Regions from separate parts of the Clostridium budayi genome, predicted to be linked through region 2. Evidence: a T-box and tRNA genes for the amino acid it is inferred to sense, from the RefSeq annotation. Region 2 holds a T-box; the other holds one or more tRNA genes.
The links. A T-box is a leader RNA that pairs with one kind of tRNA and senses whether it is charged. The one in region 2 lies ahead of serS (serine--tRNA ligase), so its partner is inferred to be a tRNA-Ser.
Positions count from the first base shown of each region.

Region 1 (17,110 bases), 140 kb from region 2:
TAGTCGTATATTCAAAGATATGATATCTATAACCATCACCTAAAAAACTAGGACCGCTATCTGATGAATAAATTTCTTTGTATGATGATGATAATTCAATTTTCCAATTTGACTTAATAATATTAGAATATGTATTAGCATCTTTTATAAAGTTGTATATAAATAATCCAATAATAATTAGTAATACAATCAAAATTATTATTAGTTTATTACTTAGATTTATTTTATTTTTTCTCATTTTCCCCTCCACACATATAGCAATTATTAGGTTATTCAATAAAAACACTAAAAATAAACACTTTTATTTACATTAATTTTACCATATTTTTGAAGTATAAATGATATAATTTTATATTCTAATCTATCTTTTTATATATAGATTAAATTGACAGGTGGATTATATTGTAATAAAATTAAAATGATAAGCCCCTATAGTTTAATGGATAGAACAATCCCCTCCTAAGGGATAGATGCAGGTTCGATTCCTACTAGGGGTGCCATTTACGGTGGAGAGCGACTTAACTTTAAAAGTTAAGTCGCTTTATTTTTAGATATAATTTTTTATTTAAGAAGGATTTTATATTCAGAGAATTAAAATTAAACATGGAGAGTTTATGAAAAAGGAAAAATTTTTTATTTATAACTGTATTTTATTATTTTCTTTAGTACTACTATATAAAATTTCTAAGTATATACTTAGATTAAATGGCATTGGGTTTTTAAATGTTGTTAAGTTTATATTTGCTACTATTTTTACTATATTATTATTTTCAATTTTAATTCAAGTAATTGTTCTTATGTATTACTATACAAATAGAAACATAACTGCAACTGTTCTAATTAGTTTCATAATTGGTGGTAGTATGGTTCTTTATTTATTTGGATGCATCATTTCATATGCATTTACTGATGTTGAGCATATTATAGAAAAAGACGGTAAAAAGATGATAGCTTATGTAGATAGTTTTTTACAGGTCGAAGTAAAATATTACGATTATATAAATTCGTTTATAAGAGGAAATAAAATAAGAATATATGAGGATTATGGAAGTGGAGGATTTGATCCATTTGAGAAAGATGAGATTTTAATTCCCATACATTCCACTTACTACGATGATAATGGAAACCTAATTAAATCTAATTAGGTTATTTGTAGAAAATTAGATTTAATCAATAAAGTACTACCTATGTAAAGGAAATTAAAAAAAGAGAGTTAACACACTAAAAGCTGATTTCTATATTGAAAAGGAGTCGGCTTTTTTAATTCCATTTACAATGATCATTGTTATAATAGTTTCAATTAAGTATCTTTTTTATATTATATAGTTATGGGTATTTTTATTATTATTAATAGTATTATGATATAATTATAAATAATACATAAAATTGATTTTATCTAAATTTCTTTATCTTTAAAGGGTGAGAAAAAATGTTCATATAACTTAACAGATCGAAACTTTTATTAAGGGGGAGTAGTATGAAAAAAGAACTAAAGAGGATTTTATATCTAGGATGTATTATTTTTTTTACCGGTGTTAACGTTTACGGATGTGAAAGCAGAGTTAATAAGTACATACAAGAGGGAAAGTTAGCACTAAATAATGCAGAATATAATGATGCAATGTATGACTTTAATAAAGCATTAGATGAAGATAAGGAAAATAATGAAGCCAAAAAATTAAGAGACATAATTATAAATTATAATGAGGCTAAAAGTTTATATGAGAAAAATAATTTAGAAGGTGCGTTAAAGTCTATAGAAAGTACTCCCAAGGAATATGAAGATTATAATATAAGAAATGATTTAGGAGCATTAAAAGATAAAATTAGAATTAAACTTGGAAATAAGAAAAAAGTAGATGAAGAGATAGAAAATGTACAAGACTTAATTAAAAATAACGAATATAGAGAAGCAAAGGATATTTTAAACATAATAAGAAATAGAGAGCTAACTTCAGCACAAGAGGAAAAGATCCAAGACTTTATAGGAATAATAAATAAAAATATTAATAAAGAACAATAAAACAATCAAATAGTAGAAACAAATAAAGGTATAAGGGATTATGAATGATTTTATAATAAAAACCATTTATAATAACTTATACCATTCTTATGGTACAATATCATAAGATATGTAAAATTTACCCATATATTTTAGTGTGATTTTCAAAGTTTGTAAATTTTAAAATATTATTCATTAAAATGGAGGAGAAATATGAATAAATTATATTTAGTAATACCTTGTTATAATGAAGAAGAGGTTCTTCATGAGACAAGCCGTAGATTACTATAAAAGATGAATAAGATGATAGAAAAAGAAATGATTCATCCAAATAGTAAAATACTTTTTGTAAATGATGGGTCGAAGGATAAGAGTTGGGAGATAATAGAAGAGTTACATAATAAAAATGATATTTTTTGTGGCGTAAATCTGTCAAGAAATAAAGGGCATCAGAACGCATTACTTGCTGGATTAATGACAGTTAAGGAATATGCAGATATGGCAATATCATTAGATGCAGATTTACAAGATGATATAGATGTAATAGATAAATTTGTTGAAGAATTCTATAAAGGTAATGATGTTGTATATGGAGTTCGTTTATCTAGAGAAACAGATACTTTCTTTAAAAGAACTACTGCACTTGGATTTTATAAGTTTATGAATGTACTAGGCGAATCATGCTGATTATCGTTTTATGAGTAAAAGAGCCCTTGAAGGATTAAGTTAATTTAAAGAAGCTAATTTATTCTTAAGAGGAATAGTGCCATTAATAGGATACAAGCATACAACTGTTGAATATGAACGTCATGAAAGGTTTGCGGGGGAATCTAAATATCCATTAAAGAAGATGCTTAATTTTGCATGGGGCGGGATAACATCATTTAGTATAAAGCCAATCAGAATAATTACTAGTCTTGAATTCTGTATATTTATAGTAAGTCTTATTGCAATAATATATTCATTTGTTTCAAAAATTATGGGCAATGCAGAAGCTGGATGGACTTCAATTACTGGATCAATTTGAATGATTGGTGGAATTCAATTACTATGTCTTGGAGTTATAGGTGAATATATAGGAAAGATATACACTGAAACTAAGCATAGACCAAGATACATTATTGATGATGAATTAATAACAAATACTGATTCAGAAGAATAATTAAGAGTCGTAATATGAAAGCTTTAATAGATAAAATATTAAAAATATTTTTAAGTAAAGAATTTATACTCTTTGTAATAATAGGAGTAATAAACACATTTAATGGAGTTGTATTTTCGATGATATATTCCAAATTTTATAATACAAAATATTGTTGTATTAATAGTATTTAATATTATGGGATTAAATAAATTAATTGCATATATACTTGCCGCGATAATAGGAGTGCCAGTTACATTTATACTAATGAAATTTTTCGCTTTTAAGGAAAAGGAGAAAAGATAAATAGAGAATAGTGATGAGCAAAATAGGTATGTAAAAGAAGCAATTCCAGATTATATAGTCATGAAAGTTAATCATAAGATGAATGTTAATAATATTAAGCCTAAATATTTATGGGATAATTATGAGGTTGTAGCAGAGCAAACACAGAGGATATATGTAAATACAAAAGTTAAATACGTTCTCTTTAAATGTAAATTATTACAATAAAAAACCTAGGAATTTTAAATTCCTAGGTTTTTTATATTTATAAGCTAAAAAAAATTATATTAAATTATCATTAGTACTACAAATATTGCATAGGTTTTATAAATGAACTAATTAATTTAGGCAAAAAATGTTTTAGGAGTTTTTAATATGGGAATAAAAGAGAAGATGATGAATCAAATAATAAAGATAAAGGTAAAAGAAATAACAAAAGGACAAATAATATTTGAAATGAAGTGCTTAAAGATGGTATCTAAAGAGTTTGAAATATACGAAGAGTTCCTTCATAAGGCACTTAAAAAGTTAAAAGGGATAACAAATGTGTATGTAGATATGAAAGAGGGAAAAATAGCTATAAATTTTAATGAAGATGAGCAAGATGCTAATAAAGTTATAGATTGGGCTGAAGAAGTAAGGCGTATAGGAGTTAAAAATTCAGATCTCATAGCAAGCAAAGGAAAGACAGATTTAGAATATGTCGTAAAAACTATAGAAAAACAGTTAGATGATTCTTTAAAAAAGCATAGTTAAAAAAATAACGAACAAAATTCGACAAGGTTCGAGGAGTTGATATAACTGGGATAATGCCAAATGGATGCATTAAAAATATAAGCCTATTGTTAATATATTAACAATAGGCTTATACTTAGTTAAAACTTTAACAAAGTAGGAAATTTAAATCAAGAATAGTTCATTGGGGAGCATTAAGAGGTAGTTAAGTTCTTATAGTATTAGCTTAAATGTAATAAATAGGATTATAAGTTAAAAATATTTAAAATGATGGATAAATAATGGATAAATGATGAATAAAGTGTTAAAATGTGTATGACTTTTGAAATAAATGGGAGGGTTAATATGCTATTTAGTAGTTCGATATTTGTATTTGGTTTTTTGCCAATATGCTTAATATTCTATTATTTAATTCCAAATAGAAAAATTAGAAATTTATTTCTATTTTTAGCTAGTATATTGTTTTATGCGTGGGGAGAACCGGTATTCGTACTAATAATGCTTTCATCCATAATACTTAATTATATATTTGGTATGTTAGTTGAAAAGTATAATTATAATAAGCAGACAAGTAAAATATTAATTGTTATTATGCTTATTTTTAATCTTGGAATTTTATTTGTATTTAAATATATAGGATTTTTTGTAACCAATGTAAATGAAATATTTAATTTAAATTTATATGTTCCAAAGATTCCACTTCCTATAGGAATTTCATTCTTTACATTCCAAGCAATATCTTATGTTATAGATGTTTATAGAAGAACTGATTCAGACGGAGATGTAATAAGAGCTCAAAAAAATCCTGTGAATGTAGGGCTTTATATTGCATTATTTCCTCAGCTTATTGCAGGACCTATTGTTAGGTATAAAACTGTTGCAGAACAAATTAATAAAAGGCATGAAAATTTCAATGATTTTAGCGAAGGGGTTAGGCGTTTTATAATTGGACTTTCAAAAAAGGTACTTTTATCAAATAATCTTGCTTTAATTGCAGATAGAGCTTTTTCCGTTCAACCTGATGAGATATCTGTATCATTTGCCTGGCTTGGTGCTATATGTTACTCATTACAGATATTTTTTGATTTCTCAGGATACTCAGATATGGCGATAGGACTTGGAAAAATGTTTGGATTCCACTTTTTAGAGAACTTTAATTATCCTTACATATCAAAATCTGTCTCAGAATTTTGGAGAAGATGGCATATTTCACTTGGAAGCTGGTTTAGGGATTATGTGTATTTTCCTTTAGGTGGAAGTAGAAAAGGCATAAAAAGAACTATATTTAATCTTTCTGTAGTATGGTTCTTAACAGGATTCTGGCATGGTGCTAATTGGACATTTATGTCATGGGGAATGTATTTCTTTATTTTTATTGCAATAGAAAAAGTTATAGATATTAGAAATAAGAAAAAGGGTAAAGATAAGAATAAAAAAGACAGTATACCTATATTAGCATTTAAACATACTTATGCAGTATTAGTTGCAGTATTTGGATGGGTTTTATTTAGATCAGATACTATAGGGTATGCGGCTAAATATATTAAATCTATGCTTGGGCTTAATGGAAATAGTTTAATGGATAACTTAACAATACTTTATGTAAATGAAAATATTGTATTTTTAATATGTTCAATAATATTTAGTATGCCAATTGTAGAATATTTAAAGAAAAAATATAAAGATTTAATGGATAAAAGAGAAATAAATAAAGGATATAGAATTTTAGAAATATGTTATGACTTTGGATACGTTGCTTTATATATAGGAGTATTTTTAATTACGATGTCTTTCATAATTAAAGGTGCATATAATCCATTTATATATTTTAATTTTTAAGGAGAAATGATTATGAGTGGTGTAAACAGAAGAAATAAAATAATGGCAGTGGCATTTTTGACTATAGTAGGTGTTATTACTGTAGGAACGTTTAAAAATATTTATAATGAAAAAGATTTAAAAATATCCAATAATAATATGAAAAAGGCTATTTCTGATGTTGATAATATATTAAATGAAAATTTATATAATAAGATGAAATTTATAGAATTCAATGGATTAGTTCAAAGAGCTATGAATAAAAAAGTAGTAGAAGATGTTGAATCATGGCGTACAGTTGTTAAAGATAAAAATAACTATCTACACTTTAACTTAACTAGTAATCCTATAGATTTAACAAAGCAAACGGAAAGTATTATTAAACTTAGAGATTTTACTAAGAAAAATAATATTGATTTTATGTATGTACAATCACCATTTAAGGCTACTGGAGAAGTAGGTCAATTACCAACTGGGGTTGATGATTATTCAAATGAGGTAGCAGACAACTTTTTAAAAAACTTAAGAGAAAATAATATAAATACATTAGATTTAAGAGAAGAAATGAAAAAAGATAATATAGATTATAAAGATGCATTCTTTAAAACAGATCATCATTGGAAGCCTGAAACTGGATTTTGGGCTACAGGGGAACTAATAAACAAGCTTAATTCAGACTATGGAATGAGTTTAGATAAAGATAATATAAATAGGGATATAAATAATTATAAAGAGATTAATTACAATAAAAGTTTTGTAGGAAGTCAAGGAAAAAGAGTTGGTAAGTATTATACAGAAGTTGATGATTTTAATATGTATATACCAAAATTTGATACAAACCTTACAGTTACAAAATATAATAATGACAGTAAAGTTATGAAAACAAAAAAAGGAAACTTTGAAAATACCATAATAGAAAAATCTTTATTAAAGGGAGATATTTATGAAAATAAATATGCATCTTATTTAGGTGGAGATAATGAATTTAGAATAATAAATAATAAAGTAAATAACAATAAAAAAATACTTATATTAAAGGACTCTTTTGTGCTTCCTGTTGCATCATATTTAAGTTTAAGTGCTAAAGAAACTAGAGTGCTCGATCTTAGATATTATAATGGTAAGGAGTACGATTATATAAAAAATTATAATCCTGATATAGTTATAATGATGTATTATCCAGGATCTTTATCAAATATGAAAACTTTTGATTTTAAATAGTGTTTATTTATAAAAGTGGAGCAAATTATTATTGCTCCTTTTTATATAAAAGAATATATATAATTTTTTTTGTATATGATATAATTGAAAATAATATATTTATAAAATTACAATTTATGGGAGAGTGATAATTTTTGGACTCTAGTTATACGGGGCAAATTATTCTATTAGTAATTTTACTTGTATTGTCTGGATTTTTTTCAATGTCAGAGACAGCTCTTATGTCTCTAAGCAAGATAAGAATAAGACATATGGTTGAAGAGGGTGTAAAAGGATCTAAATTGGTAGAAAAGTTAATTGAAGATCCAAATAGGCTTTTAGGAGCTATTTTAATAGGTAATAATATAGTTAATATAGGTGCATCAGCAATTGCAACATCATTAGCCGTAAAAATATTTAACGGTAGTGAAAGTGCTGTAGCAGTAGCCACTGCAATTATGACTGTACTTGTACTTATTTTTGGAGAAATTACTCCAAAATCTATAGCAAAGCAAAAATCAGAGCAAGTTGCTCTTAAAGTAAGCAAACCAATACAATTCTGCGTAGCTATATTTAAGCCATTCGTTGCAATGTTTACTGCTATTTCATCAGTATTTATTAGATTATTTGGAGGAGATCCAAAAGCAACAGAACCATTTATTACAGAGGAAGAGCTTAAGACAATGGTTGGCGTTAGTGAAGAAGAAGGTGTACTTGAAGATGTTGAGAAGGAAATGATATTTAATGTATTCGACTTTGCAGATCTTCAAGTTAAAGATGTAATGGTTCAAAGAGTAGATGTAACTGCTATTGATGTTAATGATGGATATGAGGATATACTTAAAGTAATAAAAGAAGATCAATTCTCAAGAATTCCAGTATATGATGATACTATAGATGATATAGTTGGTGTACTTAATGTAAAAGATCTTATAATAGCTGACAAAAGAGATTGTAAATTTAAAGTTACTGATTATATGAGAGAACCTTTATATACCTTTGAATTTAAGAAAATAACAGAATTATTTAATGAAATGAAAAAATCAAGAAATCATATGGCAGTTGTACTTGATGAATATGGTGGAACTGTTGGTATCGTAACAATTGAAGACGTTGTTGAGGAAATTGTTGGAGATATTGAAGATGAATATGATAAAGAAAGAGAAATGATTGAAGTAATTAAAGAAGATGAATATATAGTAGAAGGAAGTGCTAGACTCGACGATATAAGTGATCTTATAGGGGTTAATATGGAATCAGAAGAATTTGATTCTGTTGGTGGTCTTGTTATAGGAGAACTTGGAAGAATTCCTGAAGCGCAAGAAGAAGTTACAATAGGTAAAATAAGATTTGTTGTAGAAGAAGTTGAAAAAAATAGAATTATGAAAGTAAGGATATATACTTAAAAAGGACAGATAAACTGTCCTTTTTTAACATAATCATAGCGTGGTGATTTTTTTTGGAATATATAGAATTAGCAATTAAAGAAGGTTATAAAGCGCTAGAACTTGGTGAAATTCCTGTTGGAGCAATAATTGTTAAAGATGATAAAGTAGTTGGCAGAGGACATAACTTAAAGGAAAATAATAAAAGTGTAATTTCACATGCAGAAATAATAGCAATAGAAGAGGCTTGCAGAAATACTGGTGATTGGAGACTTACAGGTTGTGAAATGTATGTAACTTTAGAGCCTTGTCCTATGTGCGCTGGAGCAATAATGCAAAGCAGGATATCAAAATTACATATAGGAACTTTCAATCGGGATATGGGGGCCTGTGGTTCTATTGTTGATTTGGTAAATAATAGATATTTAAATTCATATTTAAATATTAACTGGCTTTATAATAAAGAATGTAGTGATATAATAACAAATTTTTTTAAAAATCGTAGAAAAGAAAATAAACTTCTAAAGAAGAAAGGGGAGGGGTATGATGAATAATCCAGTTGCATTTGAAGTTTTTGGATTTGAAGTTATGTGGTATGGAATTCTAATTGGAATTGGAGTTATATTGGCATTTATACTTGCGTATTTTAATGCAAAAAGAAAAAATCTAAATTTTGATACATTAATTGATTTATTTTTGGTTTGCTTTCCTTGGGCTATTGTTGGAGCAAGAGCATATTATGTTATATTTGAGTGGAATAATTATAAAGATAATTTAGTTGATATATTTAATATAAGACAAGGTGGGCTTGCTATACATGGAGGGCTTATAGGAGCTTTTCTAGCGGCATACATATATACAAGAATAAAAAAGATAAACTTCTTAACTTATGCGGATTTAGTTGCACCATCAATAATACTTGCTCAGGCAATGGGAAGATGGGGAAATTTTATGAATAGTGAAGCGCATGGAGGCATAGTATCTTATGAATTTATATCAAAGTTTCCTAATTTTATTCAAAATGGAATGCATATAAATGGACAATATTATCATCCAACATTTTTATATGAATCTATTTGGGATGTATTAGTTTGTATTGTATTAGTTATAATATTAAATAAGCTTAAAAAAGGATATGAAGGTATTGTAATTAGTTCTTACATGATACTTTATTCTCTAGGAAGATTTTTTATAGAAGGACTTAGAACTGATAGTTTAATGTTTATGGGCTTTAGAGTAGCAGAGCTTATATCGTTAGGATTAATGATTTTAGGAGTTATATTTATAATTTGTATTTTAAAAAGAAAAAGGGAAAATATTCATAACTAAGTAAGTGAAATGAATAGTTCACTTAACTATTGAACTAAAATAATATTTGTGTTAGAATGAGAAAGTATTAATAGAGAATTCACAGTTTAAGATGTGAATTGTATATTAATCTTAAACAAATAAGCTATTTAGCTTTAATAAATTTAACACTTTTATGGAGAGATGTCCGAGTGGTCGAAGGAGCACGCCTGGAACGCGTGTGTAGGGGAAACTCTACCGTGGGTTCAAATCCCACTCTCTCCGCCAGACCGTGCTAGATGGGGAGTTAGCGGTGCCCTGTAACCTGCAATCCGCTACAGCAGGATCGAATTCCTCGGGGAGGCTTTAGTTTGTATGGCCTGCCCTATGTAAGTGGTGTTGATGGCTGGGTCCCACGCAACGGGAGCCCATGAACCTTGTCAGATCCGGAAGGAAGCAGCAATAAGTGGTTCCTTCCGTGTGCCGTGGATCAATCTGGCCTGAGCTAACTGCATAGGTAACGCATATAAACTACTGTCGAAGCGGGGTGCACGGTTTTTTAATGTAAATTTTGAATATTCAAATATAGATTATATTCAATAAAATAATTAATTAAATTAGGTTACTCTTCAATAGGATTAACAATATAGGATACAAAACAATAGGATAAGAAAGAGAGGGAGCTTTATAGACTATTAAGTTTATAAAGAACCCTCTTTTTCTTGTTATAAAAATAAAAAACTACCCTAGTAATATAGGGTAGTTTAATTTTATTTTCTAATAAAATCTATAAACTCAAAAATTAATCCACTTTTATCATCAGTTTTATCATCAGATTTGTGGATAACTTCCCATTCGTTTATATCAATCTGTGGAAAATATGTATCTGCATCAAATTCCTTTTTAACTTTTGTTAAATATAACTTCTTTGCATAAGGCATAAGTAAATTATAAATTTCTCCGCCACCAATTATAAATACTTCTTCATCTGAATCTTTAAAATTATTTATAACTTCATCTAAGTTGTGAAGTACAGTAACTTTATCAGAATCTACTTTAAAGTTAGTATCTCTAGTTAAAACTATATGAGGTCTATTTGGTAGTATTCCAGGAAGAGACTCAAAAGTTTTTCTTCCCATAAGAATTTTATGCCCTGAAGTTATTTCTTTAAATCTTTTAAGATCTTCTGAAATATGCCATAAAAGATTATTATCTTTTCCTATTGCATTATTAGAAGCTGTAGCAACAATAATTGATAACATTAAACTGATACCTCCATTTTGATTGCTTTATGGTGTTTGTAGTCTACAAGTTTAATGTCCTCTGGTGTAAAGTCATAGAAATCTTTAATCTCAGGATTAATCCAAAGTTTTGGAGCTTCATATGCTTCATCTTTTCTAGTTAATTGAAGTTTCATTCCTTCAACTTGATTTTCATAAATGTGAGCATTATTTATAACATGAGTAAATAATCCAGGCTTTAATCCTGTTACTTGTGCTAAAAGATGTACAAGTACAGCATATTGACTTGTATTAAAAGGTACTCCTAGTGGAATATCACCTGAACGTTGAACAAGCATACAGTTTAATCTTCCATCTGTTACATCCCACATAGTTAAGAAGCAGCAAGGATGAAGGGCACCTGTATCAAGATATGGAATTTGCCATAGATTTATCATCATTCTTCTATCTTGAGGATTATTTTTAAGGGCATCTATTAATTTATCTAATTGATCAAATTTTTTAACAACCCATCCATAAGATGTTCCGATAGTTCCGTCTTCCATCATCCATTCATTCCAGATCTTAACGTTTTGTTCTTGTAATTTTTTAACGCTGTTTGATTGGTCCTTATATATCCATAAAAGTTCCTTTACAGCAGTTTTAAAAGCCACAAATTTAGTTGTAAGAATAGGGAATTCTTTTTCTAAATCAAATTGCATTATTTGATGTGGAAGTTTATATGTAGCCACTCCAGTTCTGTTTTGGTCATAGTATCCATTTTCTAAAATCTTTTCTACAATGTCAAGATATTGATTATCATATAAGCTCATTTAAAAAATCTCCTCTCGTTTCATTTCATATTATTTTATCATATTATTAGTATTAAGTAGTTAAAAAAAATAAAAACTATAAAAAATAAAAAACGTTAGTTCAAATTTAAACTAACGCTATGTGTAAACACATTAATATTATAAATATTAACCCAAGTGCTTTATGGGCATGGATACTTTTATTAAAAATTCTAAAAATGCCAGTTATAAGCATTAAAGCTAAATCAAGAACAGCTAAAACTCCAAAAATATATCCTATTGTCCACTTGAATCCTAAATGTAAGAATATATAAGCATGAAGTAGTATTATTGAAAGAGCTAATAAAGCTATTATTATATGAAATCTTTGAAAAATTTTAGATATGTTTAATAAAATTTTTCTAACCTTTGCTAATATAGTGTTCTCTAAAAATTCACTTTGAACTTCTTTTGGAATATCTATATGAACTTTATTTAATACTTTATCTAGTATATTTACTCCTTTTTGATTTAAATTTTTAATTATAAATCTAAGAAGAAATAAACCAATTGCTAAGAAAAATCCTATTTCAGCTATTGTTGCAAGTGATTTTGCAAAATTCTTTAATATTTTAGGATTAAAATTTATTAAGTAATTATTTGAAACGGAATAATAAATAAATATAGCTGAACATACTGCAACTAGTATTCCTACTACAAAATATATTAAATGATTTTTTTGCATAGGAAGCAATTTTTTCTTCATGTTAATCACCTCGATTATTTTATATAAAAATATTAGCATTAAACTATTTAATTTTATTAGATGTAAACTAAATTTAAAAAAATATTATGTTATTTGACATAAAAATATAATATTATTATTGAAAACAATAATAAAGGGGCATAATTACTAATAACTGTTTATACGTAGTTTTATTAATTTATTTATTGTATAATTAATATAGAATTTAACTTTAGAAAAAGAGGTGACAAAACCTTGGCATATACAGCGTTATATAGAGAGTGGAGACCAAAAACATTTGAAGATGTAATAGGTCAAGAACATATAACAACAACACTTAAAAATCAAATATTAAACGAAAGAATTGCACATGCATATCTTTTCTGTGGTACTAGAGGAACAGGAAAGACATCAACAGCAAAGGTATTTGCAAAGGCTTTAAATTGCCTTGACTTAAAAGATGGAGAACCTTGCAATGAATGTGAGATGTGTAAAAAGATAAATGAAGGATTAGCAATAGATGTTACAGAGCTTGATGCTGCTTCAAATAATGGGGTTGATAAAATAAGAGATATTATAGAAGATTCTAAATATCCACCTCAAGAAGCTAAATATAAAGTATATATAATGGATGAGGTTCACATGTTATCAACAGGAGCCGTAAATGCATTCCTTAAAACTCTTGAAGAGCCACCAGCAAATGTAATATTTATATTAGCAACAACAGATCCGCAAAAACTTCCTATAACAATACTTTCAAGATGTCAAAGATTCGATTTTAGAAGAATAAATAATACAGAAATAACAGCAAGACTTAGAAAAATTGTTGAAAATAAAGGTGTATTTGCAGAAGATAAAAGCTTAGATCTTATAGCAAGAGTTTCAGATGGTGCTATGAGAGATTCATTAAGTATATTAGATCAAGCAATTGCAATGGGAGATGGAAATGTAGATTACGATGAAGTTGTTTCAATGCTTGGACTTGTTACTAATGAGTATTTATTTGAACTAACAGAGGCTACAATAGAGAGAAATATAGAAAAAGCAATGACTATAATTGAAAAAATAGTTTATGCAGGAAAAGATGTATTTTTATTTATTAAAGATTTAATAGCTCATTATAGAAATCTTTTAATGATTAAAGTTACTAATAATCCTGAAGAAGTTCTTGATATGTCTCTTGAAAATATTGCTTTAATAAAAGAACAAGGCGATAGAATAAGAGTAGAAGAGATTATGAGAAGTATAAGAATACTTCAAGAAGCTGAAAATAATGCAAAGATGTCAAAACAAGCAAGATTATATTTAGAGCTTGCAATAATAAAGATTTGCAAAATAGAGTATGATACATCAAATGAAGTAATACTTGGTAGATTAAATAGATTAGAATCAGCTATAAAGGCTGGAAAGATTCAAGTAGTCAAAAATGCACAAAGTAGAGATGCAAGTGCAAATCTACAAGGTGCAAATACTTTAAAAAAGCCAATGCAAAGTAGTCAAACTACTCCAGAGGAAGCTATGAACAAAATAGAGGCTGACTTAAATCTTTCAAGTGACGTAACATTACAAATAGTAAAATCAGCTTGGAAAGATATATTAGAAGAATTTAAAAATAGAAGAGCTATGATACTATACGCTTCAATTACAACAGGAAAACCTGTAGAGTGTAAAAATGGAGTAATAAATGTTCAATATACTGATGAATACTCATTTAATAAAAATAGGCTTGAAAAGCCAGAAAACAATAAGTTAGTAAATGAAGTTTTCTCAGAAGTTTTAAGAAATAATGTAAGAGTAAAATTTACAGTTCTAGAAGGATCTCATGAAAATAAGCCTACAGAAGAAATGTTAAGTGAGATGATAGGTGACGAATTTTTAGAGATAATTGATGAATAATAGGTTATAAATTAAGGTACATTATTTTAGATAAAGCATAAATTATAAAATAAGTATAGATAATTAAATACTAATATGTTATGTATAGTAAAGTCATAAAAAATGCTATATAATTAAAATTAGATTTTATTATTAAGGAGGAAATATATATGGCAAGAGGCGGATTCCCAGGCGGTATGGGAGGAATGAATAATTTAATGAAACAAGCACAAAAAATGCAAAAGCAAATGGAGCAAATGCAAAAAGAGCTTGAAGAAAAAGAATTTGTAGCATCAGTTGGAGGCGGAGCTGTAACTGTAACTGCAAATGGTAAAAAAGATATATTAGCTATTAACATAAAACCAGAAGTAGTAGATGAAGATGATGTTGAAATGTTAGAGGACTTAGTATTAAGTGCTGTAAATGAAGCATTAAGAAAAGCAGAACAAGAAACTGCAAACCAAATGGGTAAAGTAACTGGTGGAATGAACATACCAGGACTATTCTAATAAGTTAAATTTAGATTTTAAGAGTCGGTTTTAAACTGACTCTTTTATTATTTAAAATTAAGATTATAATAATTGATAATTTGAAATAATTGTATTAAACTAAAGACTACAATTAAATATTTAAATATAGAATTATATGTTTGAAAGGGAGAGAAGTGATGGAATTTTATCCAGTTGCAATAGAAAAACTTATAGAAGAATTCGCAAAATTACCAAGTGTAGGTCAAAAGACAGCTCAAAGATTAACACTTCATATATTAAATTTACCAGAAGATGAGGTTAAAGAATTTGCAGACGCTCTAGTTAAAGCTAGAGGAACAATAAAATATTGTTCAGTATGTGGAAACTTCACAGATTCAGATCCATGTGCAATATGTTCTAATCCAAGTAGAGATAAGAGTACTATTTGTGTAGTAGAACAGCCAAAGGATATAATGACAATGGAAAAGGTAAAAGAATATAATGGACTTTATCATGTACTTCATGGTAATCTTTCTCCAATGCAAGGAAGAGGACCTCAAGATATTAAAATTAGAGAATTAGTTGCAAGAATGAAAGAAGAGATTAAAGAAGTAATAATAGCAACAAATCCTAATATAGAAGGAGAAGCAACAGCAATGTATATTGCAAAGATTCTTAAGCCTCTAGATGTTAAGGTAACTAGAATAGCTGCAGGTATTCCAGTTGGAGGAGACTTAGAATATGCAGATGAAGTAACACTTTCAAAAGCGTTAGAAGGAAGAACTCAAATATAAAAAAGAGACTCAAATAAATGAGTCTCCAATATAGATGGGAGTTAGAAGTTTTGTTTGAGAATGAGTGAAAAGCTTCTTATAATAATAGGTTATGAAGTTATTAAAAATATGTTCCTAAAAATTTCCTAAAATTCGTATACTAGCTTGTACTTTTGGATAGACTTATAGTAAGAGTAATATATTTGGGGGGCTATGTATGAGTAAGGATATTTTAGTGGATTACATTAAGAGTGTCTTAAATGGGGATCATGAAAATGCAAGAATATTAAAAGCTATAGATGAGACTAAATTAGAAATTCAGGCAGCTAAAAGTGTCTTTGATAGTGTAGATGATCCATTATTGATTGAAGCTGCAATATATGCAGAAGAAGCAGCAAGAAAAAGATACTCTCACTTAATGACTTTAGCAAAACAAAGAGGAATTACAGTAAACAGAAACTATATTTTATCGAAAAATATTAAGTTTGCTGAATAGATGAGGTGTATTATGGATATGAACTTACTTATATATGGAATAATTGGACTAGTTATTCTGTATGTAATTATTAAGCTATTAAAATGGCCAATAAAATTATTATTAAATGGAATACTTGGAGTAGTAATGCTGTACTTAGTAAATATGGTAGGAGTATACTTTGATTTTTCTATACCAATAAATATAATAAATGCTTTAATAGCAGGTATACTTGGTATACCTGGAATTGTAATACTTATAATATTCCAATTATTCTTTTAATAGCTTAAAGATGAGCGGTGAAAAATGAGTAAAAAGAAAGATAGTTAATGATAACTATCTTTCTTTTTTATTTATTATTAAATATTATTTAAATAATAGTAGAAAACATTTACAAAATGTTATATATTAATTATGTATAGGGTTAACTCTTATTTATCACCTTTCTGAAAAGGTTTTCTGGGGATAGGAGTAACAAAAGAGGAATGAGGGGTCATATATTATATAAATAATAACATGACCCTCTCTAGTAAGGAGCGAATAATGGAAAGATTACATGAACTTAAAAATGGAACAGATATAAGAGGAGTATCTTTAGATAATAAAGAAAGACCTGTAAATCTTACTGTAAATGAAGTTAGACTTATATCTAAAGGTTTTTATGAATGGCTACAAAATAATAAAAAAGAGAAGAAGTTAAAAGTGGCTGTTGGATGTGATTCAAGATTATCTGGAGAAGACTTTAAAAAAGAAGTAATAAACACTTTATTAGCTTATGGAGCTAAAGTATACGATTGCAAAATGGCAACAACTCCAGCGATGTTTATGACAACTGTTATGGAAGATTATAATTGTGATGGGGCTATAATGATAACAGCAAGTCATTTACCTTATTATTATAATGGCTT
Region 1 is NZ_AP042456.1:286,627-303,736, forward strand. It holds gene ACZ5TJ_RS01355 (hypothetical protein) at 1-238, opposite strand, end outside; tRNA gene ACZ5TJ_RS01360 (tRNA-Arg) at 426-500, shown strand; gene ACZ5TJ_RS01365 (hypothetical protein) at 615-1,145, shown strand; gene ACZ5TJ_RS01370 (hypothetical protein) at 1,478-2,023, shown strand; partial or broken gene ACZ5TJ_RS01375 (glycosyltransferase family 2 protein) at 2,216-3,164, shown strand; gene ACZ5TJ_RS01380 (hypothetical protein) at 3,342-3,449, shown strand; gene ACZ5TJ_RS01385 (hypothetical protein) at 3,804-4,184, shown strand; gene ACZ5TJ_RS01390 (MBOAT family O-acyltransferase) at 4,509-6,002, shown strand; gene ACZ5TJ_RS01395 (alginate O-acetyltransferase AlgX-related protein) at 6,015-7,202, shown strand; gene ACZ5TJ_RS01400 (HlyC/CorC family transporter) at 7,337-8,587, shown strand; gene ACZ5TJ_RS01405 (nucleoside deaminase) at 8,641-9,120, shown strand; gene lgt (prolipoprotein diacylglyceryl transferase) at 9,113-9,895, shown strand; tRNA gene ACZ5TJ_RS01415 (tRNA-Ser) at 10,052-10,141, shown strand; RNA gene ffs (signal recognition particle sRNA large type) at 10,144-10,408, shown strand; gene ACZ5TJ_RS01425 (dihydrofolate reductase) at 10,624-11,115, opposite strand; gene ACZ5TJ_RS01430 (thymidylate synthase) at 11,115-11,906, opposite strand; gene ACZ5TJ_RS01435 (hypothetical protein) at 12,013-12,630, opposite strand; gene dnaX (DNA polymerase III subunit gamma/tau) at 12,865-14,505, shown strand; gene ACZ5TJ_RS01445 (YbaB/EbfC family nucleoid-associated protein) at 14,655-14,993, shown strand; gene recR (recombination mediator RecR) at 15,152-15,748, shown strand; gene ACZ5TJ_RS01455 (DUF2508 family protein) at 15,945-16,223, shown strand; gene ACZ5TJ_RS01460 (pro-sigmaK processing inhibitor BofA family protein) at 16,236-16,484, shown strand; gene ACZ5TJ_RS01465 (phosphohexomutase domain-containing protein) at 16,746-17,110, shown strand, end outside.
Region 1: it encodes a tRNA-Ser, which carries the amino acid that the T-box ahead of serS (serine--tRNA ligase) is inferred to sense. The anticodon was not compared.

Region 2 (17,110 bases):
TGAAATATTCACTATACTTATGGGAGAAAAAGTTGAACCAAGAAGAGAATTTATTCAAGATAATGCTAAGCAAGTAAGTAACTTAGACATTTAGTACTAAATATGAGGTGAAGTACATGAGTTTTAATGAGGGAAGAGTAATACCCGTAGATATAAAGAACGAAATGAAGAAGTGTTATATTGACTATGCCATGAGTGTTATAGTTGGTCGTGCGCTTCCAGACGTTAGAGATGGATTAAAACCTGTTCACAGAAGAATTCTTTATTCAATGCAAGAATTAGGATTAGCGCCTGAGAAAGGTTATAGAAAATGTGCCAGAATAGTTGGGGAAGTACTTGGTAAATATCACCCACACGGTGATTCTTCAGTATATGATGCTTTAGTTAGAATGGCTCAAGATTTCTCAATGAGATATATGCTAGTAGATGGTCACGGTAACTTTGGATCAGTTGATGGTGATAGCGCTGCGGCAATGAGATATACAGAAGCAAAGATGAATAAAATCGCAAGTCAAATGTTAAGAGATATAACAAAAAATACAGTTGATTTTATTCCAAACTTTGATGGTGAAGAAAAAGAACCATCAGTACTACCTTCAAGATTCCCTAATCTTTTAGTAAATGGATCATCAGGTATAGCAGTTGGTATGGCAACAAACATACCTCCACATAACTTAGGTGAAGTTATAGATGGAACAATAATGCTTATAGATAATCCAGAAGCTGAAGTTTTAGATTTAATGACTGCAATAAAAGGACCAGATTTCCCAACAGGATCAACTATAATGGGTAAGTCAGGAATTAGATCAGCTTACGAAACAGGTAAGGGTAAAGTTATCGTTAGAGCAGAAGCTGAGATAGAAGAGGAAAACAACAGACATAGAATAGTTGTTACAGAATTACCTTATCAAGTTAATAAAGCTAGACTTATAGAAAATATTGCGGATTTAGTTAAAGATAAAAAGATAAATGGAATATCAGACTTAAGAGATGAATCTGATAGAGAAGGTATGAGAATCGTTATAGAACTTAAGAGAGATGCAAATCCTAATGTAGTTCTAAACCTTCTATACAAGCACACAAAGATGCAAGATACATTCGGTGTAACTATGCTTGCATTAGTTGATAATGAACCACAAATACTTAACTTAAAACAAATACTAGGTCATTATATTAACTTCCAAAAAGATGTTATTACTAGAAGGACTATATTTGAATTAAATAAGGCAGAGGCTAGAGCACATATCTTAGAAGGATTAAGAATAGCTTTAGATAATATTGATGAAGTCATAAATATTATAAGAGGATCAAAGACTTCAGAAATAGCTAAAAATACTCTTATGGAAAGATTTAATCTTTCAGAAAAACAAGCTCAATCTATTCTTGAAATGAGACTTAGAAGACTTACAGGATTAGAAAGAGATAAAATTGAAGAAGAATATGCTGAACTTATGAAAGAAATTGAATATTTAAAATCAATTCTTGCAAGTGAAGAAAAGCTTCTTTCAGTAATAAAAGAAGAATTAATAGAAATTAAAAATAAATATAATGATGAAAGAAGAACTAAGATAGAAACTAATGTAAATGAAATTGATGTAGAAGATTTAATTCAAGAGAAGGAAATCGTAATTACATTAACTCATTCAGGTTATATTAAGAGAATTTCATCAGATGTATACTCAGCTCAAAAAAGAGGGGGTAAGGGAATACAAGCAATGTCTACTAAGGAAGATGACTTCGTAGAACATGTTATGGTAACATCAACTCACTCAGATATACTATTCTTCACAAATAGAGGTAGAGTATACAAATTAAGAGGATATCAAATACCTGAAGCTGGAAGAGCAGCTAAGGGAACTAATTTAATAAATCTTATAGCAATAGAACCAGATGAAAGAATAGAAACAGTTCTAACTGTAAATGATGTTTATGAAAATGGATATCTATTTATGGGAACTAAGAATGGTATAGTTAAGAAGACTAATCTTAACGAATTCAAGAACTTAAGAAAGAATGGTCTTATTGCAATTAACTTAAGAGAAGGAGATGAACTTCTAAAAGTTAAGATGACAAGAGGAGATGCTAATATCATAATGGTTACTCAAAATGGTTTAGCTATTAAGTTCAATGAACAAGATGTTAGACCAATGGGTAGAACAGCATCAGGTGTTAAGGCGATAAGCTTAAGTGATGATGATATAGCTGTATGTATGGATATAGCTGTTGATGATGAAGATTTATTAGTAGTTAGTGAAAATGGATTTGGTAAGAGAACTCCAATAAGTGAATATAAAGTCCAAAATAGAGGCGGTAAAGGATTATTAACTTACAAGATAAATGATAAAACAGGTAAGTTAATTGGAGCTACTATGTGTAAGGCTGAAGATGAACTTATGCTTATAAATAATAGTGGTGTTGCTATAAGAATAAACATAGAAGATGTTTCAGTAACAGGAAGAGCTACTATGGGAGTTAAGCTAATGAGAACTCTTGAAGAAGAACAAGTAGTTACAATCACTAAAATAACTAGCGATGGAAATGATGATAAAGAGGAATTAGTTCAAACTGAATTAGTTGTAGATGAAAAATCAGAAGTTAATTCAGAAGAGGCTAATGATAATTCATTAGATAAGCTTTTAGATAGAGCAAGTGAAGATGATGAATAATATTTAATAAATAGGTTCGTAGTACAAATTTTTGTGCTATGGGCCTATTATTTTTTAGAAAATATATTAAATAACTATATTTTTATAGTATAGAATACAAAGTTTTTATAGTGTAATTATAGTTTAAAAGAGTGATTTTTATTAATTTATATAGTAAGTACATAAAAAAATAATATACTCTTTGCCAGGCGTATCATTATTAGAAATAATAAGTATTTAAAAGAAATATAGAGAAATATAGATATAAATTATAAAAATAAAGATAATATAGATTATACAGAATGATATATATGATAATATAAATCTCGTCGCTGATGACGACACGGAAACAACGAAACAAACTTGAAAAAAGTTTTTAAAAAGTTGTTGACAAGATGTTGAAACGGTGATAAGATTTAATAGTCGCTTGAGGGCGACGAAGTAAATTTGGTCTTTGAAAATTGAACAGAATATATAGAATACATTTAAACCAGCAATTCTTTTATTAAAGTAAGTTTTATGAGTTAACAGATTAAACTTTTTATTGAGAGTTTGATCCTGGCTCAGGACGAACGCTGGCGGCGTGCCTAACACATGCAAGTCGAGCGATGAAGTTTCCTTCGGGAAACGGATTAGCGGCGGACGGGTGAGTAACACGTGGGTAACCTGCCTCATAGAGGGGAATAGCCTCCCGAAAGGGAGATTAATACCGCATAACATTGCAGTTTCGCATGAAACAGCAATTAAAGGAGCAATCCGCTATGAGATGGACCCGCGGCGCATTAGCTAGTTGGTAAGGTAATGGCTTACCAAGGCGACGATGCGTAGCCGACCTGAGAGGGTGATCGGCCACATTGGGACTGAGACACGGCCCAGACTCCTACGGGAGGCAGCAGTGGGGAATATTGCACAATGGGGGAAACCCTGATGCAGCAACGCCGCGTGAGTGATGACGGTCTTCGGATTGTAAAGCTCTGTCTTTGGGGACGATAATGACGGTACCCAAGGAGGAAGCCACGGCTAACTACGTGCCAGCAGCCGCGGTAATACGTAGGTGGCGAGCGTTGTCCGGATTTACTGGGCGTAAAGGGAGCGTAGGCGGATTTTTAAGTGGGATGTGAAATACCCGGGCTCAACCTGGGTGCTGCATTCCAAACTGGGAATCTAGAGTGCAGGAGGGGAGAGTGGAATTCCTAGTGTAGCGGTGAAATGCGTAGAGATTAGGAAGAACACCAGTGGCGAAGGCGACTCTCTGGACTGTAACTGACGCTGAGGCTCGAAAGCGTGGGGAGCGAACAGGATTAGATACCCTGGTAGTCCACGCCGTAAACGATGGATACTAGGTGTGGGAGGTATCAACTCCTTCCGTGCCGCCGCTAACGCATTAAGTATCCCGCCTGGGGAGTACGGTCGCAAGATTAAAACTCAAAGGAATTGACGGGGGCCCGCACAAGTAGCGGAGCATGTGGTTTAATTCGAAGCAACGCGAAGAACCTTACCTAGACTTGACATCCTCTGCATTACCCTTAATCGGGGAAGTTCCTTCGGGAACAGAGTGACAGGTGGTGCATGGTTGTCGTCAGCTCGTGTCGTGAGATGTTGGGTTAAGTCCCGCAACGAGCGCAACCCCTATTGTTAGTTGCTACCATTAAGTTGAGCACTCTAGCGAGACTGCCTGGGTTAACCAGGAGGAAGGTGGGGATGACGTCAAATCATCATGCCCCTTATGTCTAGGGCTACACACGTGCTACAATGGCAAGTACAGAGAGATGCAATACCGCGAGGTGGAGCTAAACTTCAAAACTTGTCTCAGTTCGGATTGTAGGCTGAAACTCGCCTACATGAAGCTGGAGTTACTAGTAATCGCGAATCAGCATGTCGCGGTGAATACGTTCCCGGGCCTTGTACACACCGCCCGTCACACCATGAGAGTTGGCAATACCCAAAGTTCGTGAGCTAACGCGTAAGCGAGGCAGCGACCTAAGGTAGGGTCAGCGATTGGGGTGAAGTCGTAACAAGGTAGCCGTAGGAGAACCTGCGGCTGGATCACCTCCTTTCTATGGAGAATTCAGTTAACAAGATGATTAACTGGTAAATAAAAAATTCGAAATTCGGATTTCTTCTTTAAAAGAAGGTTTAATGAAAATTCTGTTCAATTTTGAGAAACCAAGTTTCTCAAAATAAAATGTTCTTTGAAAATTGCATATGAATATAAATTGTTGATACAACAAGCCAAGAAAAAATGTATTTTTACAAATACTATTCTTTGTTAGATCTGAATTGTAATAATTTTGATATAAATGACTAAATAGGTCAAGCTACAAAGGGCGCATGGTGAATGCCTTGGCATCAGGAGCCGATGAAGGACGTGATAAGCTGCGATAAGCTTCGGGTAGGCGCACATAGCCAGAGATCCGGAGATTTCCGAATGAGGGAACTCACATGGGTTAACCCCATGTATCATATAGTGAATACATAGCTATATGAGGGTAACCTAGGGAACTGAAACATCTAAGTACCTAGAGGAAGAGAAAGAAAAATCGATTTTCTTAGTAGCGGCGAGCGAAAAGGAAAGAGCCCAAACCAAAGATTTATCTTTGGGGTTGCGGACAGAACATTAACTTAGGAAGCTATTGTAACCGAAGATAACTGGAAAGTTAAACCGTAGAGTGTAATAGTCACGTAGGTGAAACGAGAAAGCCTAAAGTTCTGATCCAGAGTACCACGAGACACGTGAAACCTTGTGGGAAGCAGGGAGGACCACCTCCCAAGGCTAAATACTACCTGATGACCGATAGTGAAGCAGTACCGTGAGGGAAAGGTGAAAAGAACCCCGGGAGGGGAGTGAAATAGAACCTGAAACCGTGTGCCTACAACCGATCAAAGCCCCTTATGAGGGTGATGATGTGCTTTTTGTAGAACGAGCCAACGAGTTACGGTATGTAGCAAGGTTAAGTACTTAAGGTACGGAGCCGAAGGGAAACCAAGTCTTAATAGGGCGACTAGTTGCATGCCGTAGACCCGAAACCGGGTGACCTATCCATGGCCAGGTTGAAGCGAGGGTAAAACCTCGTGGAGGACCGAACCACGTTGCTGTTGAAAAAGCATGGGATGAGCTGTGGATAGCGGAGAAATTCCAATCGAACTCGGAGATAGCTGGTTCTCCTCGAAATAGCTTTAGGGCTAGCGTCGGACATGTGAGTAGTGGAGGTAGAGCACTGAATGGGCTAGGGGGCATAGCGCTTACCGAACCTTATCAAACTCCGAATGCCACATACTTTTAATCCGGCAGTCAGACTGTGAGTGATAAGATCCATGGTCAAAAGGGAAACAGCCCAGATCGTCAGCTAAGGTCCCAAAGTGTAAGTTAAGTGGGAAAGGATGTGGGATTTCTAAGACAACTAGGATGTTGGCTTAGAAGCAGCCACTCATTGAAAGAGTGCGTAATAGCTCACTAGTCGAGAGATCCTGCGCCGAAAATGTAACGGGGCTAAACTTACCACCGAAGCTACGGGTTCACACTTAGTGTGAGCGGTAGAGGAGCGTTGTAATCGGGCTGAAGTCGTACCGTAAGGAGCGGTGGACTGATTACAAGTGAGAATGTTGGCATCAGTAGCGAGATGTAGGTGAGAATCCTACAGGCCGAATATCTAAGGTTTCCTCAGGAAGGTTCGTCCGCTGAGGGTTAGTCGGGACCTAAGCCGAGGCCGAAAGGCGTAGGTGATGGACAATCGGTTGATATTCCGATACCACTATAATCGTTATTATCGATGGTGTGACGGAGAAGGATAGGATGTGCTAACTATTGGATGTTAGTCTAAGCGTTTAGGGAGTTAGAGTAGGCAAATCCGCTTTAACAATCCTGAGGCGTGATGGGGAAGGTTCCACGGAACCGAAGTATCTGATTCCATGCTTCCAAGAAAAGCATCTAGAGAGAGAAGTAGTGCCCGTACCGCAAACCGACACAGGTAGATGAGGAGAGAATCCTAAGGCCGGCGGAAGAATTGCAGTTAAGGAACTAGGCAAATTGACCCCGTAACTTCGGGAGAAGGGGTGCCTACGAGAGTAGGTCGCAGAGAATAGGCCCAAGCAACTGTTTAGCAAAAACACAGGTCTCTGCTAAAGCGAAAGCTGATGTATAGGGGCTGACGCCTGCCCGGTGCTGGAAGGTTAAGGGGAACACTTAGCGTAAGCGAAGGTGTGAACTTAAGCCCCAGTAAACGGCGGCCGTAACTATAACGGTCCTAAGGTAGCGAAATTCCTTGTCAGGTAAGTTCTGACCCGCACGAATGGCGTAATGACTTGGGCACTGTCTCAACTGCAAATCCGGCGAAGTTGTAGTGCGAGTGAAGATGCTCGCTACCCGCGATTGGACGGAAAGACCCCGTAGAGCTTTACTGTAGCTTAGCATTGAATTTCGGTATTATCTGTACAGGATAGGTGGGAGACTGGGAAATCAGGACGTCAGTCCTGATGGAGTCGTCCTTGGGATACCACCCTGATATTACTGGAATTCTAACTGGACGCCATGAATCTGGTGACAGGACATTGTTAGGTGGGCAGTTTGACTGGGGCGGTCGCCTCCTAAAAAGTAACGGAGGCGCCCAAAGGTTCCCTCAGAACGGTCGGAAATCGTTCGTAGAGTGCAAAGGCAGAAGGGAGCCTGACTGCGACACCTACAAGTGGAGCAGGGACGAAAGTCGGGCTTAGTGATCCGGTGGTACCTCGTGGGAGGGCCATCGCTCAACGGATAAAAGCTACCTCGGGGATAACAGGCTGATCTCCCCCAAGAGTTCACATCGACGGGGAGGTTTGGCACCTCGATGTCGGCTCGTCGCATCCTGGGGCTGAAGTAGGTCCCAAGGGTTGGGCTGTTCGCCCATTAAAGCGGCACGCGAGCTGGGTTCAGAACGTCGTGAGACAGTTCGGTCCCTATCCGTCGCGGGCGTAGGAAATTTGAGAGGAGCTGTCCTTAGTACGAGAGGACCGGGATGGACTGACCTCTGGTGTACCAGTTGTTCTGCCAAGAGCATAGCTGGGTAGCTAAGTCGGGAAGGGATAAACGCTGAAAGCATCTAAGCGTGAAGCCCACCTCAAGATGAGATTTCCCATAGCATAAGCTAGTAAGACCCCTTGAAGAACACAAGGTTGATAGGTCAGAGGTGTAAGCATGGTAACATGTTCAGCTGACTGATACTAATAGGTCGAGGGCTTGACCAATAAAAACAGATGATCAACAAAAATTCATATGCAATTTTCAGAGAACACTCTGATATCTGGTGATGATGGCATAGAGGAAACACTCCTTCCCATTCCGAACAGGAAAGTTAAGCTCTATAGCGCTGATGGTACTTCACGGGTGACTGTGCGGGAGAGTAAGACGTTGCCAGGTCCAATGAGGATCTTTAGCTCAGTTGGTTAGAGCAACCGGCTCATAACCGGTAGGTCCGGGGTTCGAGTCCCTGAAGGTCCACCATTTCTGGGGGTATAGCTCAGTTGGGAGAGCACCTGCCTTGCACGCAGGGGGTCAAGAGTTCGAATCTCTTTATCTCCACCATATTTAAAGCTATGAACTAATGTTCATAGCTTTTTTTGTTGTTCTAAAATTGATAATGTATAAAGTAAATGGTATTATAAAATAAGATGAAGTTAAATTTTAAATTATTGAGGAATAAGTATGAGATATAGAATTAAACAATTTTATTGGGCAATTACTTCAAATTTAAAAGAAGTTGATAGTAATATAATTTCAAAATATTTAAATAAAGAAGAAAAAGAAGCTTTCAATAAATTGAAAACTTCTGAGAAACATCATTGCGTAAGAGTATGTAATGATGCTATTAATATGGCAAGAGAAGGTAATAATAATATAAATGAAAAAAAGTTAGCTAAAATTGCATTACTTCACGATGTTGGTAAGTGCGGAAATCCTTTAAATGTATTTGAAAAATCTATAATGGTTTTATTAGATCGATTTACTAAAGGAAAACTAAAAAATTATGCTTATATAAAAAAGGTAGACACTTATTATAATCATCCATTAAAAAGTGCAAAAATTTTAAAAAAAATAAGTTCTTATGATAATGAGTTTCTAGAAGCTATAGCAAGACATCATGAGAAAAGTTATACAGAAAATAATAAATACCTTGAGATAATAAAAAAGTGTGATAACATGAATTAAATATAAATATTGAGGGGGAAGTATGGATTCAAAGAGTAGAAGAGAAGATATACTAGTTAGACTTATAGAAAGTTTAACTCCTATAAAAGGGACTGATTTTGCAAAACTATATAATGTAACAAGACAGATAATAGTTAAAGATATAGCTATTTTAAGAGCAAAGGGAAATAAAATAATAGCAACACCAGATGGTTATATAATAACAAGTGAAGATAATAGAGTTAGAACTATATTGGCTGTATGTCATGAGAGTAATCGTATTGAAGAAGAACTTGAAATTATAATTAAATATGGTGGAATAATAGAAGATGTAATAGTAGAGCATCCTTTATATGGAGAGATAAAGGGAATACTTATGATAAAAAATCTTAATGACTTAAATAATTTTATTCAAAGATATGAAAATAATAAGGCTAAGCCATTATCAGTATTAACTAATGGAGTACACATACATACAATATCAGCTGATAATGAAGAAAATATGGAGTTAATTAAGAAGGAACTAAAAGAACGCAGATTTATTATTTCTTAAAGTGGTTACAAATGTGGAGGTATATAAAGTAATTATGGATTATGATGTATTGATATTAGGTGGAGGTATAGTTGGATGTGCTGTAGCATATGAGCTATCTAAATATAACCTTAATATAGCATTAATTGAAAAAGGATATGATGTGGCTGATGATATAGCTGTTGTTAACACTGCAATTGTTTATGATGGATCCGAAACTTCAAATGCTGTAATGGCTGATTTGGAAAATATAGGTAGTATACTTATAAAAGAAGCATGTGAAAAGTTTAATGTCCCATATAAAAAGATAGGTTATGTTAGAATTGCTACAACTGAAGAGCAAAGTCTAAAACTTGAAGAAATGTATTTAGCAGCTCAAAAAAGAGGAATAAAAGGTGTTAAATTAGTAGACAATGAAGGAATAAAAGATATAGAACCTAATTTAGAAGTTGATATTAAAAGAGCACTATACTCTAAAAATACTGCAATAATAGCACCTTATGACTTATCAATAGCATATGCAGAAGTTGCGGCGGATAATGGCGTTAACTTTAGATTAGAAGAAGAAGTTATAAGCATAAAGAAAATAAATAAGGGTTTTGATGTTGTTACAAATAAAAATAGATTTAAATGTAGAGTAGTAATAAATACTATTCCAGATGAATTCTATGTAGAAAATAATAAAACTTGTGACAATACACTAGAATCTATAGAAGCTGAATATACAATTCCTAAAAAGATGAATTATTTTCTAATGGAAGGGAAACTTAAGTGTAAGCTAAAAAGAGTTGTTGTTAATGTTATAGATGAGCAAACATTTGTAATGAATTCTCCAATGATTAATGGTGGAACTATGCTAGGAGTTAAGAATACTAATGTTTTAAGTATAGATGAGGGTGTAAAGTTCAGTAAACATATAACACCTAATATATACAAAGAAAAGATTAGTGAAATGATTAGAGAATCATACAAAAGAGATGAAATGGTAATAGATAATAGTGATATAGAAAATGGATATATAAGAGTTACAGGAAAGCATTACGGCAAGATGACTATTGCCCCGGCAATAGCGCAAAGTATAAGAGAAGCAATTGTTGACCTTATGAACTCATCATCTAAGAAAAACTTTATTGATAAAAGAAGAGAATTTTATAGATTCAGAGATTTAGATAGAGAAGAGATAAATGAAATTATAAAATTAGATAAGAGATATGGTAATATAATTTGCAATTGTAATAACGTTAGTGAAGGTGAGATTGTAGATTGTATTAGAAGACCACTTGGTGCAAGAACTGTTGAAGGAGTTAAAAAAAGAACTGGGGCTGGATATGGAGATTGTCATGGATCTTATTGTATAAGAAAAATAATGAAAATATTAGCTAGAGAAATGGATAAGAGTCCAATTGAAATAGTTAGAAATTCTAAAAACTCTAAAATTGTATCAGGAAGAATAAAGGAATTTGATGAAGTATAGAGGTGAGTAACTTTGAGTAGAAAAGATATTTTTACAAGCATAGTTAGAGTAAAAGGCGACATTAAACATAAAGTTGTTCCTGTAAAAAGTAGTGATAAAGTAGATATATCTTTATGGAAGGAATTCTCTAAGGTTATTGGTAGAATATATATAAGCACTCCAATTAATACTGGAGAAATTATATGTAAAAATATATTAAATACAGGAATTGATATTGTATGTGCAAAAAGAGTAGATAATGGCTAGAAAATGCTTAGTTAAATATTGACAAAGAAGCTTTAAATGTAATATATTAGAGTTAATCATATTTAGAATAATAAACCGTTGAAGAGGATAAGTAGTTTTAATTAATATTTAAGAGAGTTAGTGGTTTGGTGTAAACTAATATTTTAATTATAATGAATCCACCTTGGAGGGACTGTGAACATAAGCAGTACGGTGAAGAATCGTTAAATCTGTAAAGAGAGGATATTAACCTTTAAGGTTTTATCAATTAGGGTGGCAACGCGGAGTCTATTCGTCCCTTTTTATAAGGGATAGTATAGGCTCTTTTTATATGTAAAAAATAATAAAATAACAGGAGGAAAATAAATGTTAGATTTAAAAAGAATCAGAAATAATCCAGAAGAAATAAAATTAGCTTTAACTAATAGAGGAGAAGATTTTGATGTATCTGTAATAGATGAATTAGTTAAGTTAGATGAAGAAAGAAGAAATATATTAAGTGAAGTTGAAGTTTTAAAGAGTAAAAGAAATCAAGTTTCAGCAGAAATTCCAAAATTAAAAAAAGCAGGAGAAGATGTAGCTCCTATAATGGCTGAAATGAAGGAATTAGGAAATGAAATAAAAGAACATGATAGTAACCTTGCTTCAGTTAATGAAAAAATAGAATATATAATGCTTAGAATTCCTAACATACCAAACCCACAAGTACCTGAAGGTGAATCAGATGCTGATAATGTTGAAATTAAAAGATGGGGAGAAACTCCAAAGTTTAATGGTGAACCAAAAGCTCACTGGGATTTAGGTATAGACCTTGGAATATTAGATGCTGAAAGAGGCGGAAAGGTTGCAGGTTCAAGATTTACTTTCTATAAAGGATTAGGAGCAAGACTTGAAAGAGCTGTTCTTAACTACTTCATGGATAAACATTCAGATGAACATGGATATACAGAAATACTACCTCCATACATGGTTAATAGAGCAAGTATGACAGGTACAGGACAATTACCTAAGTTTGAAGAAGATGCATTTAAAGTAGAAAATAACGGATTCTTCTTAATACCAACAGCAGAAGTTCCAGTAACTAATATGTATAGAGATGAAGTTTTAAATGCAGAAGAACTTCCAGTAAAGCATGTTGCATACTCAGCTTGTTTTAGAGCAGAAGCTGGATCAGCTGGTAGAGATACTAGAGGACTTATAAGACAACATCAATTTAATAAAGTTGAATTAGTTAAATTCGTTAAGCCAGAAGAATCATACAATGAATTAGAAAAATTAGTTAGAGATGCTGAAGAAGTATTAGAAGAATTAGGATTACCATATAGAAAAGTTAGAATATGCAAGGGTGACTTAGGATTCACAGCTGCATTAAAATATGACTTAGAAGTTTGGATGCCAAGTTACAATAGATATGTTGAAATATCAAGTTGTTCAAACTTTGAAGATTTCCAAGCTAGAAGAGCTAACATCAAATATAGAGAAGGTAAGGAAAAACCTCAATTCGTTCATACATTAAATGGTTCAGGTCTTGCAGTTGGTAGAACAGTAGCTGCTATACTTGAAAACTATCAAAATGAAGATGGTACTGTAAGAGTTCCAGATGCATTAAAGAGATACATGGGTGTAGATATAATTAAATAATTTTAATTTAAATATCAAGATATCTAATAAGGTATCTTGATATTTTTTGTTAATATTGATAAAAAATATCAATAAGTACTATTTTTATCAATTTATATTTTGATTACAATGCTAGTTAATATGAGTTATACAGCCGATGTAAAAGTTTGCATAAAAATTGCTATATATATTTATATATATAGAATATAGATGTATATATATAATCAACTAAGGAGGTATTATAAATGACACATTTTATAGCAGAATTTTTAGGTACTTTAATTCTTATACTTTTAGGAGATGGTGTAGTTGCCAATGTTGTTTTAAAAAAATCTAAAGGAGAAAACGCTGGTTGGATGGTTATAACAACTGGATGGGCTTTCGCAGTTGCTGTACCAGTATATATATTTGCCGCAACAAGTGGTGCACATTTTAATCCAGCAGTAACAGTAGGACTAGCTGTAGCAGGGCTTTTCCCTTGGGGTGAAGTTCCAATATACTTATCAGCACAATTTTTAGGTGCTTTCGTTGGAGCCGTATTAGTATGGATTACATATAGACTACAATATGAAGAAACTGCTGATAAAGATGCAATTTTAGGGTCATTTGCAACAATACCAGCAAAAAGAGATAATATATCAAATTTAATTACAGAAATAATAGGAACATTTGTATTAGTATTTGCTATTATGGGCGCACAAGCTAGCGAAATAACTGCAGGTCTTACACCATTTGTAGTTGGTATTATAGTTTGGGCTATTGGTTTATCACTTGGAGGACCAACAGGTTATGCTATAAACCCAGCAAGAGACTTAGGACCAAGAATAGCACATGCTGTATTACCTATCAAAAATAAAGGTGGTAGCCAATTTGATTATGCATGGATACCTGTAGTTGGACCTATTATAGGTGGTATACTTGGTGCATTAGCATATGCGGTTTTATTTGTATAGATATAAATATAATAAAAAAAGAATCCTTTTATAAGGATTCTTTTTTATATAATGATTCTAAGTATTTAGCAACGCCGTCATTTGTATTAGATTCTATAATAGATGTTGATATATTTTTTAATTCATCTGTTGCATTACTAACTGCAAAACATTCATCTGATAATTCAAACATTGGTATATCATTTAAGTTATCACCAAAGGATGTAAGATTATTAAAGTTAAATTGCTCCATTAGATACTTAATAGCTTTAGCTTTTGATGATTTTTCACTATATATTTCTAAAGTATATACTTCTTTATTATAAACGTCCTCATATGCTATTAAATATAATCCATCAATATCTTTAATTTTTTCATATACATTCATAATAGTTTCTTTATTATCCATTAAGAAAAAATGTATTATATTACTATCTTCAGGGACAGGTCCATTTATAAATGTTTTTAATGGACTACCTAATCTACTATTAAGGAAATTTGCTTGACAAATATTAGAAATTTTATCATAATAAGCAAAGATGTGATTATCATCTATAGTATAACAAAAGCCAGAGATATTGTTACTTTCTAATATATCTAATATTTTGGATGTAGTAGTTTTAGGAATTGAATTATATGTTATATATTTATTTGATTTTAAGTCATATATAGCTGCACCATTCATTACGATGATTGGTAAGTTTATATTAACTTTTGATAGTATTGGAACAACTGTAGCTGGAGTTCTAGCTGTAGCAACTGAAAAGTTAATATTATGCTTATTTAATTTATTTAAAACAGAGATAGTATATTCAGAAAGTTCTTCATTATTATTTAAAAGAGTTCTATCTAAGTCAGATATGTATATATTCATGTATTTTCCCCCTATAGATTATAATATTTAAATAATTATATAATGACATAAGATATAATTCAATAAATATTAATAGCTATTAAATTTAGGGAATTATATAATTAATTATGTGTTTAATACAAATTCAAGGATAAGGAGAGGAATTAGAATTGAATAAGAAAAATTTAAGTAATAAATTTACATATTTATTAGCATTTATAATTCCAATAATAATATTACTCTTTGCATATTATGTCTCTAAAATATATCCATTTGGCGACAAAAGTATATTATTTAGAGATTTAAGAGGTCAATATATTAGTTATTTTAGTGATTTTAGAAATGCATTAGTCGGAGATGGAAGTTTATTATATTCATTTACAAAAGAGATGGGAGGTAATATGTTTGGATTATCAGCATATTACACTATGAGTCCATTAAATCTTATTTTTGCATTATTTCCAAAAAATATGTTAAATGAAGCTGTTTTAGTTTTAATTTTAATTAAGACAGGATTATGTGGACTTACTTCATCAATATTCTTTAAGAATAACTTTAAGAAATTTGGATATTTCTCATTAATATTCTCAACTGCATATGCTCTTATTGGATATAACATAATATATCAATCTAATATAATGTGGCTTGATGGTGTTATATTATTACCGTTAGTTGTTTTAGGAATGAATAACTTAATAAGAGAGAAAAAAATTAAGCTTTATGTAGTTACTTTGGCATTATCACTTATAACTAATTTTTACATAGGATTTATAATATGTATATTCATAACATTATACTTCATATACAAATTAGTATTAACTATTAAAGAAGAGGTAATGGCAAGAAAAGAGATAATTGAAAGAATAAAGTACTTTATAATAGGCTCTTTATGTGGTGGACTATTAAGTGCATTTGTGACACTTCCAACTGTTTTTGCATTATCTGGTGGTAAGGCAAAATTTGAATTCTTCACATCTAGTATTGAAGCTAATTATAAATTCTTTGATATAGTTACAAAATTCTATATTAATGGACTAGGCGAGAAAGATATATTAGTTGGATTACCAAATATATATTGCGGAATACTAATTGCAATATTAGGTATTTTATATTTCTGTAATAGAAATATAAAATTATTTGAAAAAATAAGTTCAGGTGTAATGATTTTTATTTTAATTATAAGCTTCTATATAAATAAGATAGACCTTATATGGCATGGTTTTAATAAACCAGTGGGATTCCCGTATAGGTATTCATTTGTATTTAGTTTTTTTATTATACTTTTAGCTTATAAATCATTTATAAACTTAAAACATTTATCTAAAAAGTCTATTATTATAACTTTAATAGGAATATTATGTGTATCAGCTCTTGTATATAGAGGCAAGTATATATACTTAACACATAGACAAATAAAAATTTCAGTTATATTTATGATAGTATATTGTGTATTACTATTTATTAAAAAGTTAGATTTTAAATTTAAAAATATAATAAATGTATTATTAGCATTAATATTATTTTTTGAACTTGGAGTTAATGGATATCAAGTATTCAATACTTTAAAATATAATTCAAGAAGTGGATTTGTAGATTATATAAATAATACACAAAGTGTAATTGATAGTGTTAAGGCAGAGGATAACAGCTTCTATAGAATGGATAAAACATTTAATTATAATTTAAATGATCCAATGTTATTAAATTATAATGGAATAACTCACTTTAGTTCAGTATATAAGACAGAAACTAGAGATTTTATAAGAAAACTAGGTTTTATATCAACTGATGTTTGGTTCCTTTATGACATGGGTTCAACTGTACCTGCAAATTCATTATTAAACATAAAATATATAATAACAAAAGATAAAGAAGCACCATTATACAATAATTCATATAAACTTATAGCTAAAGAGAAAGATATGAATGTATATGAGAATACAAGGGTGTTACCATTAGGATTTATGGTCAACAATGATATATCAAATCTTGATATAAACGATGAAGAAAACTTATTTAATGTTCAAGATGATATTCTTAATTCAATGACTGGAAGAAAAGAAAATTATTTTGAAAGAATAGAAAACTATAAATTAAAACTTAATAACGTTACTAGAGATGGAAATACTTATAATAAAGTTGATAGTAATAAAAAATCAAGCATAGATATAAATTTAAAGGCTAAAAATGAAGATCCTATGTATTTATATATAGGGGTAGATGATTTAAAACAAGCAGAAATATATTTAAATAATAAAAAGATAAGCTATTTCTCAAAAAATAATCATAAAATAATGCCACTTGGTTCATTTAAGTCTGGGGAAAACTTAGATATAAGAATAGATCTTAAAGAAAATAAATTTAATATAGATAACTTATATTTATATAGCTTAAATAATTCTAAATTTAATAAAACATACGAAGAGTTATCAAAAAATGCTTATAAAATAAGTTACTATGATAATAGTGATATTAAAGGTGAAGTAGTTTCAAATGGTAGCAATGATATTTTATATACTTCAATTCCATGGGATGATGGTTGGAAAGTAACTATTGATGGAAAAAAAGCAGATAAAATAAAGATTATGAATTCACTTATTGGAGTTAAAGTCCCAGAAGGTAAACATAATATAGACTTTACTTTTATGCCAAAAGGCCTTTTAATTGGA
Region 2 is NZ_AP042456.1:143,386-160,495, reverse strand. It holds gene gyrB (DNA topoisomerase (ATP-hydrolyzing) subunit B) at 1-94, shown strand, start outside; gene gyrA (DNA gyrase subunit A) at 117-2,666, shown strand; rRNA gene ACZ5TJ_RS00690 (16S ribosomal RNA) at 3,186-4,702, shown strand; rRNA gene ACZ5TJ_RS00685 (23S ribosomal RNA) at 4,957-7,865, shown strand; rRNA gene rrf (5S ribosomal RNA) at 7,921-8,037, shown strand; tRNA gene ACZ5TJ_RS00675 (tRNA-Ile) at 8,045-8,121, shown strand; tRNA gene ACZ5TJ_RS00670 (tRNA-Ala) at 8,127-8,202, shown strand; gene ACZ5TJ_RS00665 (HD domain-containing protein) at 8,323-8,826, shown strand; gene ACZ5TJ_RS00660 (3H domain-containing protein) at 8,849-9,358, shown strand; gene ACZ5TJ_RS00655 (FAD-dependent oxidoreductase) at 9,393-10,811, shown strand; gene ACZ5TJ_RS00650 (DUF1667 domain-containing protein) at 10,824-11,057, shown strand; T-box leader at 11,127-11,339, shown strand; gene serS (serine--tRNA ligase) at 11,403-12,677, shown strand; gene ACZ5TJ_RS00640 (MIP/aquaporin family protein) at 12,902-13,609, shown strand; gene ACZ5TJ_RS00635 (HAD family hydrolase) at 13,638-14,462, opposite strand; gene ACZ5TJ_RS00630 (YfhO family protein) at 14,612-17,110, shown strand, end outside.